DNA from 3 places in the Arthrobacter sp. MP_M4 genome. Region 2 is predicted to be linked to each of the others. Evidence: predicted binding sites of a transcription regulator. Region 2 holds the regulator's gene; each other region holds the start of a gene.

Region 1 (3,246 bases), on a different contig from region 2:
CGCCGGCGACAATGCCCTCTTCGACCGCAGCCTTGGCGTTGCGGACAGCGTCCTCAATGCGGTGCTTGCGTTCCTTGAGCTCAACTTCGGTTGCGGCACCGGCCTTGATGACTGCAACGCCGCCGGCCAGCTTGGCCAGGCGCTCCTGCAGCTTCTCGCGGTCGTAATCCGAATCGGAATTCTCGATTTCGGCACGGATCTGCGAAACGCGGCCGGCGATCTGGTCGGCGTCGCCGGCACCCTCGACGATGGTCGTCTCGTCCTTGGTCACAACGACCTTGCGGGCGCGGCCCAGGAGTTCGAGTCCGGCGGTCTCAAGCTTGAGGCCGACTTCCTCGGAGATGACCTGGCCACCGGTGAGGATGGCGATGTCGGCCAGCTGCGCCTTGCGGCGGTCGCCGAAGCCCGGAGCCTTGACGGCGACGGACTTGAAGGTGCCACGGATCTTGTTGACGATCAGGGTGGCCAGGGCCTCGCCCTCGATGTCTTCGGCAATGATCAACAGCGGCTTGGAGGACTGCATGACCTTTTCGAGGACAGCAACCAGTTCCTTGACGTTGGAGATCTTGGAGTTGACGATCAGGATGTACGGGTCCTCAAGGACCGTTTCCTGGCGCTCTGCGTCGGTGACGAAGTAAGCGGAGATGTAACCCTTGTCGAAGCGCATGCCTTCGGTGAGCTCCAGCTCGAGGCCGAAGGTGTTGGACTCCTCGACGGTGATGACGCCTTCCTTGCCGACCTTATCCAGGGCTTCGGCAATCAGGGCGCCAATCTCGTTGTCACCGGCAGAGATGGACGCGGTGGCGGCGATCTCTTCTTTGGTTTCGATTTCCTTGGCGGAGGCCAGGAGCTCGCGGGTGACAGCGGCGACAGCCTTCTCGATGCCGCGCTTGAGGGACAGGGGATCAGCGCCGGCCGCGACGTTGCGCAGGCCTTCCTTGACCAGGGCCTGAGCCAGCACGGTGGCGGTGGTGGTTCCGTCGCCGGCGACGTCGTCCGTCTTCTTGGCAACTTCCTTGACCAGCTCGGCGCCGATCTTCTCGTAAGGATCGTCCAGCTCGATCTCCTTGGCGATGGAAACACCATCGTTGGTGATCGTGGGGGCGCCCCACTTCTTTTCGAGGACGACGTTGCGTCCACGCGGGCCGAGGGTGACCTTGACGGCGTCGGCGAGGATGTTCAGGCCGCGCTCAAGACCGCGGCGTGCCTCTTCATCAAATGCAATGATCTTGGCCATAACGGCAGTAGTCCTTTCGGGACAGTCGTTAAGAATGAACCTGGGCTTTGGTGCCCGCGACGGACGATCCTTGCCCGGCGGCCTCTGTATGCCGCTGGATCAGGGATCTCACCCCAGCCAGGTGTTTCTTTCGCTCCAGGAACGGCTGCTTCAACTTCGCGGCCGGACGAACCGGGCGTTGTTTTAGCAGTCAATACGCAGGAGTGCTAACTCCATAATTAGCACTCCCCCGGGGAGAGTGCAAGCAGTGGGGGTGCTGGAAGTCCGCTATCGGCGGGCTGGAGCCACTGGATGCCGACGCAATACGCTACGGGCGATTAACTCCCGCTGCTGCCGGCTGTTTCGCTTCCGCTCCTGGTCGGCGAGTTGTCCGCCCCGTAGCTGTACACGACGTAATTGGCCGAGCTGACGTCACCGCGGGCGTCGAAACTGATCCGCCCGGATTCGCCGTCATAGTCAGCGCGCTTACCGGCCCCGAGAACAGCCAGGCACTCCTGGTAGCTCTTGCACACGGCAGCCTCCCCGGCGGGCGCGGCACCGCCGGAGGCCGGGGCTTTGCCGCCCGAGACCGCGGTCAGGCCCGCCGCAATGGAGGACCCGGCATCGTCCTGCGCCGCGGCGGCCGCGATGGCGGCGAGATTCACGGCGTCGTACGTCTCGGCGGCGAACGTCATATCCGTCAATTGCGGATCCACGGAGACCAGTTCAGCCTGGAAATGTGCGGAAGCAAACGTCCCCGGAAGGATTCCCCGCGCGCCGTCGAGGGCGTTGGAACCGAGCCCTGATCCGTAGGCGTTGACCGCCCCGTCGCTGAGGAGGAGCTTCTTCCCGGCGACGCCGGCGTTGTTCAGTTCGGCGATGGCGCCCTGGGCGCCTGCGCGGGAGACCAGCACGACGGCGTCGGGGACCGCAGCTTTCACAGCGTCCGCCGCCTGCCGGGCCTGGCCCGGAGCGAAGCTGGCAGAGGCCACGACTTTGAGGCCCGAGTCCTTGGCCGCGGCTGCCACGGCGGTGGACACATCCTTGCCGTAACTGCCCTCCTCGTAGACCACGGCGATGCTTGCCGCGCCGCCGTCCTTGGCGAGCTTGACCAGGACGGGGGCCTGCGCGATGTCCGCCGCGGAGGTGCGGAAATAATAGCCTTCGCTCGAATAGCTGCTGAGTCCGCTGGCCGAGTTGGCGGGCGAAATTACGGCGATTTTGGCATGGGCAAGGACATCGATGGCGGCAGGCGCACGGCTCGAGTCTGTGGGGCCGATGACCACATCGGCGTTGGCTGCGACCAGCGCCGTCGCCTGCGCCGCGGTGTCCTCACCGATCATGGGCGGAAGCAGCTCCACCGGCTTGCCTTTGTGCCCCCCGGCAGCGTTGATGTCCCTGATGGCCAGCTTCGCAGCGGCCAGCTGCGGAGCGTTGAGGAAGCCCTGGGGTCCGGTGTTGTCCAGGATCATCCCGATCCGCAGGGTGCCGTCACCGCTCGCATCGGCCCGTTCCAGGCGCGTTCCGCCGGACGGGCCGAGGCACGCGGTAGTGGTCAGTGCGGCCGCTGCCGCCATGGCGGCAGCCCGGACCAGGGGCAGGGCAGCAGTCCGGCGGCGGCGGGGGGCGCTTTTGGTGGCAGGCCCGGCCGGGCCTTTTTCGTCAGGATCCTGTAAGTGGTGCGCGGCGGCGGCATGGGTCACGGGGCGGGCCGGACACTTTCGGCCTGCGGGCCCTTTTCGCCCTCACCGACCTCGAGTTCCACGCGCTGGCCCTCGTCCAGGGCGCGGTAGCCGTCCCCCGCGATGGCGGACCAATGCACGAAGACGTCGGCTCCGGAGCTGTCCACGGTGATGAAACCGTAGCCCTTCTCGGCGTTAAACCATTTGACGGTTCCCAGTGCCATGGTTTTTCCACTTTCAGTCGGCTGTGCGGGCGCCCCACCGCAATGTGGGCCGCGGAATGCAAATGAAGTCCGCGAACACTGTACCCGCAGCCACCGTGCGCGGCGCGGGATGGCGGGCCGGTCC
Region 2 (3,246 bases):
GTCAAGGTTGAGTTCGGTGCCGAGCGCGGCCGCCGTCATGGGGATGTTCAGGCTGGCGTGCAGGTCGTCGCCGTCGCGAACGTACGTGGCGTCGTTGTTGACCCGGATCTCCACGTAGAGGTCCCCTGCGGGGCCGCCGGCAGGGCCGGCCTCGCCCTGCCCGGAAAGCTGGATGCGGGTGCCGGTGGCGACGCCGGCGGGAACCTTGACCGTCAGGGTGCGCCGGCTGCGGATCCGGCCCTGGCCTGCACATTCGTTACAGGGATCTTTGATGACGGTGCCGAAGCCCTCACAGGACCCGCAGGGAGCCGTGGTCATGACCTGTCCCAGGATGGACCGCACCGCGCGCTGGACCTGGCCGCTGCCGCCGCAAATGTCGCAGCGTTCCGGGTGGCTGCCTTTTTGGCAGCAGGACCCCTCGCAGGTGGGGCAGGTCACGGCGGTGTCCACTTCAAGCTTCTTGTTGACACCGAACACGGCGTCGCGGAGCTCGATCCGGACGCTGATCAGCGCGTCCTGGCCGCGGCGGACCCTGGACGCGGGCCCGCCCTGGCCGCCGGCGCCGAAGAAGGTCTCGAAGATATCCTGGAACGCGAACCCCTGGCCGGCGTAGTTGCCGCCGCCGAAGCCGTTGTCGTTGCCGTTCTCGTTACCGGTGGTGTCGTAAATCCGGCGTTTCTGCGGGTCGGACAGCACCTCGTAGGCGTGTGTGACGGCCTTGAACCGGTCGGACGCGTCGTCCCCGGGGTTTACGTCGGGATGGAGTGTCCGGGCCAGTTTTCGGTAGGCCTTCTTGATCTCTTCGCCCGTGGCTTCGCGGGAAACTCCAAGGACGTCGTAGTGGCTGCTCAAAGTGTGTTTCTCTTCCTGGTAGTACTGCCTGTTGGGGGCAAGAAGTCTGATGCCCGGCTCGTGGGCCGCGCGGTGGAGGGTGGACCCGGCCCGTCAGGGGCCAAGGATCCTGGAAAGGTAGCGGGCGACCGCCCGGACGGCGGCCATGGTGGTGGGATAGTCCATCCGGGTGGGGCCCAGCACTCCAACTTTCGCAGTCGCATCCGGTCCGTAGCCGGTGGCCACCACCGACGCCTCTGCGAGACCGTCGTACGGGTTCTCCCGGCCGATGCTGACCGTGACGCCCCTCGGGTCCGCCGCCATGTCACTGAGCAGGCGGAGCATGACCACCTGTTCCTCGAGGGCTTCCAGGACCGGGCCGATGGTCAGCGGGAAATCGACGTTGGACCGGGCCAGGTTGGCCGTTCCGGCCATCACCATGCGTTCCTCGCGGCTGCTGGTGGCCAGTGCCTCAAGGCCGCGGGCCAGGGCTTGGGCGGCGCCGCGCCGCGCGGGCGGGCAGCTGGCGGCCACGGACTGCAAGGACTGCGGCAGCAGGTTCAGCGGGGTCCCGGTGAGGCTGCCGAGGAACCGCGTGCGCAGTTCCGACAACGCCTCATCCGAAAGGTCCTGTGCCACGTCGATGACGCGTTGCTCCACCTTGCCGGTGTCCGCGATCAGCACCGCCAGCACTTTGCGGGGCGCCAGCAGGACGAATTCGATGTGCCGTACCTTGGCCCGGCTGAGGTGCGGGTACTGCACGACGGCGACCTGGTTGGTCAGCTGCGAGAGCAGCCGGACTGTCCGGTCCAGGACGTCATCGAGGTCCTCGGAGCCCTCCAGCAAGGCCTGGATGGCCCGCCGCTCCGCGGGTGACAGTGGCTTGACCGCCGAGATCTGGTCCACGAAGAGCCGGTAGCCCTTGTCGGTGGGGATGCGCCCGGCACTGGTGTGCGGAGCCGTGATCAGGCCCTCGTCTTCCAGGGCAGCCATGTCATTACGGATGGTGGCGCTGGACACGCCGAGGTGGTGCCGCTCCACAAGGGCCTTGGAGCCGACGGGTTCCCGCGAATGGACATAGTCCTCCACAATGGCCCGCAGCACTTCAAGTTTGCGTGGTTCGCTCACACTCCACCTCCTCTCGACTGTCCTGCATCCGGTGCCAGTTCCCGCCGGCCGTGGCGGACGCACGGTGGCCGGATGAGCAGTGGTTAGCACTCGACATGCCTAAGTGCTAACCAGTCTAATATGAGTCACCCCGTTGTTAGCATTGGATGCGCTCCGGGCGTTCCTCCCGGGGCGCGTGTTTTGGGGCACAGCCCGCCCGCAGCAAACCGAACGCAAAGCAGTGTGTATCCGATGTCATACCAGAACTGGGGCCCGCAGGACCTCTCTGCCCCCGCCAAAGCCCAGCTCCCGGAAGTGCCCGTGGAGCGCGGAATGGTGCTCGAGGACGTGCAGTCCGGTTGGGTGGGTGCCGTTACGCGGGTGGAGAAGTCCGGGGGGATGCATGTGGTTGCCCTTGAAGACCGCCGCGGCAAATCCCGGTCATTCCGCCTCGGTTTCGGTTTCCTCCTGGAGGGCCAGCCGATCCGCCTGATGCCCCCGGCGCCCCGCCCGGCGCCAACCGGCGCGGCCGCGGCAGGCGCCAGAACCGCGTCCGGTTCGGTCCGGGTGGAGGGCCAGCGCGCCCAGGTCGCCAAAGCGAGCCGGATCTGGGTGGAAGGCAAGCACGACGCAGAGCTCGTCGAGAAGGTCTGGGGTGACGATCTGCGGGTGGAGGGCATCGTCGTCGAACCTTTGCATGGCATTGACGACCTCGCCGGCGCGGTGGCAGCCTTCCGCCCCGGGCCCGGGCGGCGCCTGGGCGTCCTGGTGGACCACCTGGTGCCCGATTCCAAAGAATCCCGGATTGCCGCCGCCGTGATGGCATCCCCCGGCGCTGCCGGCAATGTCCTGATCGTCGGCCACCCCTACGTGGACGTCTGGCAGGCGATTCGGCCCGCCGTCCTGGGGATCGAGACGTGGCCGGTGATCCCCCGCGGCGTAGATTGGAAGACCGGGATCCTGACGGCCTTCGGCTGGCCGCACAGCACCAAGGAGGACATCGGCCTGGGCTGGCAGAAACTCCTCGGCGCGGTCCGCAACTACGCCGATCTGGAGCCATCCCTGCTGGGCCGGGTGGAAGAGGTTATAGACTTCCTCACAGTTCCCTGAGCGGTGCTTCCGAAAAGCACCGGTCAGAAGCATCTGCCAGCGGGCCGATCCGTGATTCCGCGCCCGAGCACGTATTCTTGGTACGGCGGCTGCGCCCCCTGCGCAGCCCCGGCACCTCCCGGCACCAATGCACCACCGCACTCCTAAAGGACGACACACCGTGGCAGACGACGCACGCGAACACATCGGCAACCAGGC
Region 3 (3,246 bases), on a different contig from region 2:
GTACCCAGCACCTCCAGGCCGACCGTGTCCAGGCTCAGGCCCAGTTCCGGCGAGACAACCTGCGCGCCCGTGAGGGTGGCGATGTCCTGGAGCATGGCCTTGCGGCGGTCCCCGAAGCCCGGAGCCTTGACGGCGACAACGTTCAGGGTGCCGCGGATGCGGTTGACGATCAACGTGGAGAGCGCCTCGCCGTCGACGTCCTCGGCGATGATGAAGAGCGGCTTGGAGCTCTGCAGCGCCTTTTCCAGCAGCGGCAGGAAGTCCTGGACAGAGGAGATCTTGCCCTGGTTGATCAGGATCAAGGCGTCTTCGAGGACTGCTTCCTGGCGTTCCGCGTCGGTGACGAAGTACGGGGACAGGTAGCCCTTGTCGAACTGCATGCCCTCGGTGAGGACCAGTTCGGTCTGCGTGGTGGAGGATTCCTCGATGGTGATCACACCATCCTTGCCGACCTTGCCGAATGCCTCGGCAAGGAGCTCGCCGATCTCATCGCTCTGCGCGGAGATCGCAGCGACGTTGGCGACCTGGTCGCCTTCGACCGGGCGGGCGTTCTCCAGCAGGCGGGCGGCGATGGCCTCGACCGAGACCTCGATGCCGCGCTTGATCTGGCCCGGCGCTGCGCCGGCCGCAACGTTGCGGAGGCCTTCCTTGACCAGGGCCTGGGCCAGCACGGTGGCGGTGGTGGTGCCGTCGCCGGCGACGTCGTTGGTCTTGGTGGCGACCTCCTTGGCGAGCTGCGCGCCAAGGTTCTCGTAGGGGTCATCCAGTTCGACTTCACGGGCGATGGTGACGCCATCGTTGGTGATTGTGGGGGCGCCCCACTTCTTGTCCAGCACGACGTTGCGGCCGCGGGGGCCGAGGGTCACCTTGACCGTGTTGGCGAGCTTATCGATGCCGGCTTCAAGCGACCGGCGGGCAGCGTCGTTAAACGCAAGCTGCTTTGCCATGGTTTTGTCCTTTCAAAGACAGAACCCCGCGCAACTGACCCGTCAAAGAAGGATCGGCGGCGCGGGGTCCAAGAGAGTTACTTTACGACGATCGCCAGAACGTCGCGGGCGGAGAGCACGAGGTACTCAGTGCCGCCGGTCTTGACTTCAGTTCCGCCGTACTTGGAGTAGATCACGACGTCGCCAACGGCGACGTCGATCGGAACGCGGTTGCCGTTGTCGTCAAAGCGGCCGGGGCCTACTGCAACAACTTCGCCTTCCTGCGGCTTTTCCTGCGCGGAGTCCGGGATAACCAGGCCGGAAGCCGTGGTCTGCTCGGCTTCGAGCGGGCGGACAACAATACGATCCTCAAGAGGCTTAATAGAGACCGACAATGACCTCTCCTTTTCGTCAGCAAATTCGTGGACTTTGAAGCTGTGGTGCCAAGGCGTACAGACCGTCGTCGCGGTGCCGGCAGCAGCCTGGCTGATAAAGCTTCAGGTGTTAGCACCCTCCTAGGGAGAGTGCTAATGATGACTCTATGTAAGGAGTTAGCACTCGGTCAAGGCGAGTGCCAGAATTACGTTCGCGGTGAACGCCCGGCCCGCGCCAGCCCGCTGTTCGCCGAGGTCCGCGCAGTCCACGTCCTCGCCGCCGACTCTCTCTTCCGGGCTTGCCGCGTCCGGGCTGTCCGCCGGGCCGCTGTCATCCATGCCTTTGAGCCTATCCCGCGCACGCCCGCGACCACCCCCTGAACTAGGCTTGATCCCATGGCTGACGCACCGCAGGACCAGATTGCCCCGCTTCTCAACCCCGAAGGCTGGGAGCTGTTGGCATCGCTGGGCCCGTACCGGGAGGACGAGGCGTTCCGCCTCAACGCCTCCCTCCGGAAGGCCGGCCACTCCCCCGGCCTCGTCTCGGCCGTTCTAACCCAGTCCCGGCTGCGGACCAAGGCCGAAGCGAAGTTCGGCGAGTTCGCCCGCCAGATGATCTTTACCCAGGCGGGCCTGGAGCAGGCCACCCGGCTGCCGGTGGCGGCACGGCACGCCCAGCGTTTCGCCGGGGCCGGCGTGCAGCATGTGGCCGACCTCGGCTGCGGGCTCGGCGGCGACGCCATGGCGTTCGCGTCGCTGGACATTACCGTCACGGCCGTGGAGAAAGACGAGACGACGGCGGCGTGCGCCACCATGAACCTGATCCCGTTCCGGAACGCCACTGTGGTCCACTCGGACGCGACGACGGTTGCCCTCGACGGGATCGACGGTGTCTGGCTCGACCCGGCGCGCCGGACCACCTCCACGTCGGGCACGAAACGACTGTGGGACCCGGAAGACTTCTCCCCTCCCCTGTCCTTCGTCGAGTCACTGGCCGGTTCCGGCCTGGCCGTCGGCGTGAAAATGGGCCCGGGCATGCCGCACGACTCGGTGCCGGCGGACTGCGAGGCCCAGTGGGTCTCGGTAGGCGGGGATGTCACCGAAGTGGCGCTGTGGTTCAACGCGGTCCGGCGCCCCGGAATCCGTCGGGCAGCCTTGGTCCTGGGCCCGCAGGGTGCCGCGGAGATCAGCAGCACCGAGGACTTCGGCGCCGGCCCGGTGGCCCCGGTGGGTCCGGTCGAGGGATACCTCTACGAGCCCGACGGCGCCGTCATCCGCGCCGGGCTGGTGGCCGACATCGCCCTCCGGCTCGACGGGCACCTCGTGGACGAGCACATTGCCTACATCTGCGCCCCGGAACTGCAGGACACCCCCTTCGCCCGGGCGTACAAAGTCCTGGACGTCATGCCCTACAACGTCAAGGCCCTCAAGTCCTGGGTCAAGGACCAGGGCATCGGCGTGCTGGACATCAAGAAGCGCGGCACCTCTGTCACTCCGGAGGAGCTGCGCAAACAACTCCTGCCCGGCGGCAAAAACAAAACCAAAAAAACGGCCACCCTGGTCCTCACCCGGATCGGTGACGAGCGGGTAGCCGTTTCGGTCGAACCGGTCTAGCGTCGGAGCCGCGGCCTGCTACTGGGCCCGCATGAAGTCCTCGGCTGCCTGGATCTGCGCTGCTGTGGGCCGGATCCCTGTGTAGAGCACAAACTGCTCCAGCGCCTGGATGGTGGCCACTTCCGCGCCGGTGATGACGGTCTTGCCGGCCGCGCGGGCGGCCCTGATCAGCGGCGTCTCGGCGGGCAGCGCAACGACGTCGAAGACCACCTTCGCGGCGTCCACCGCCTCCTGCGGGAAGGACAGCGAATCGGCGTCGGGGCCCCCAGCCATACCAATGGGTGTCACGTTGATGATCATGTCGGCCGCTCCCGCTGCAGCCGCGTCGATGC

The links. Region 2 encodes HrcA, which represses chaperone genes, less so after heat shock. Its sites were predicted from a motif close to TTNGCACTCGNNNNNNNCGAGTGCNAA; they were not measured.
Region 1: the regulator HrcA is predicted to act here: its motif matches at 1,421-1,447, upstream of groL (chaperonin GroEL).
Region 3: the regulator HrcA is predicted to act here: its motif matches at 1,431-1,457, upstream of groES (co-chaperone GroES).

Annotation. Positions count from the first base shown of each region.
Region 1 covers NZ_JAXCHX010000014.1:2,906-6,151, reverse strand. Annotated here, with positions in the region: gene groL (chaperonin GroEL) at 1-1,237, opposite strand, end outside; gene RCH15_RS11515 (ABC transporter substrate-binding protein) at 1,555-2,919, opposite strand; gene RCH15_RS11510 (cold-shock protein) at 2,916-3,122, opposite strand.
Region 2 covers NZ_JAXCHX010000007.1:21,469-24,714, reverse strand. Annotated here, with positions in the region: gene dnaJ (molecular chaperone DnaJ) at 1-852, opposite strand, end outside; gene hrcA (heat-inducible transcriptional repressor HrcA) at 946-1,959, opposite strand; gene RCH15_RS07835 (DUF3097 domain-containing protein) at 2,191-3,048, shown strand; gene RCH15_RS07830 (DUF4870 domain-containing protein) at 3,209-3,246, shown strand, end outside.
Region 3 covers NZ_JAXCHX010000001.1:466,106-469,351, reverse strand. Annotated here, with positions in the region: gene groL (chaperonin GroEL) at 1-947, opposite strand, end outside; gene groES (co-chaperone GroES) at 1,025-1,321, opposite strand; gene RCH15_RS02320 (hypothetical protein) at 1,478-1,639, opposite strand; gene RCH15_RS02315 (class I SAM-dependent methyltransferase) at 1,697-2,914, shown strand; gene RCH15_RS02310 (shikimate 5-dehydrogenase) at 2,933-3,246, opposite strand, start outside.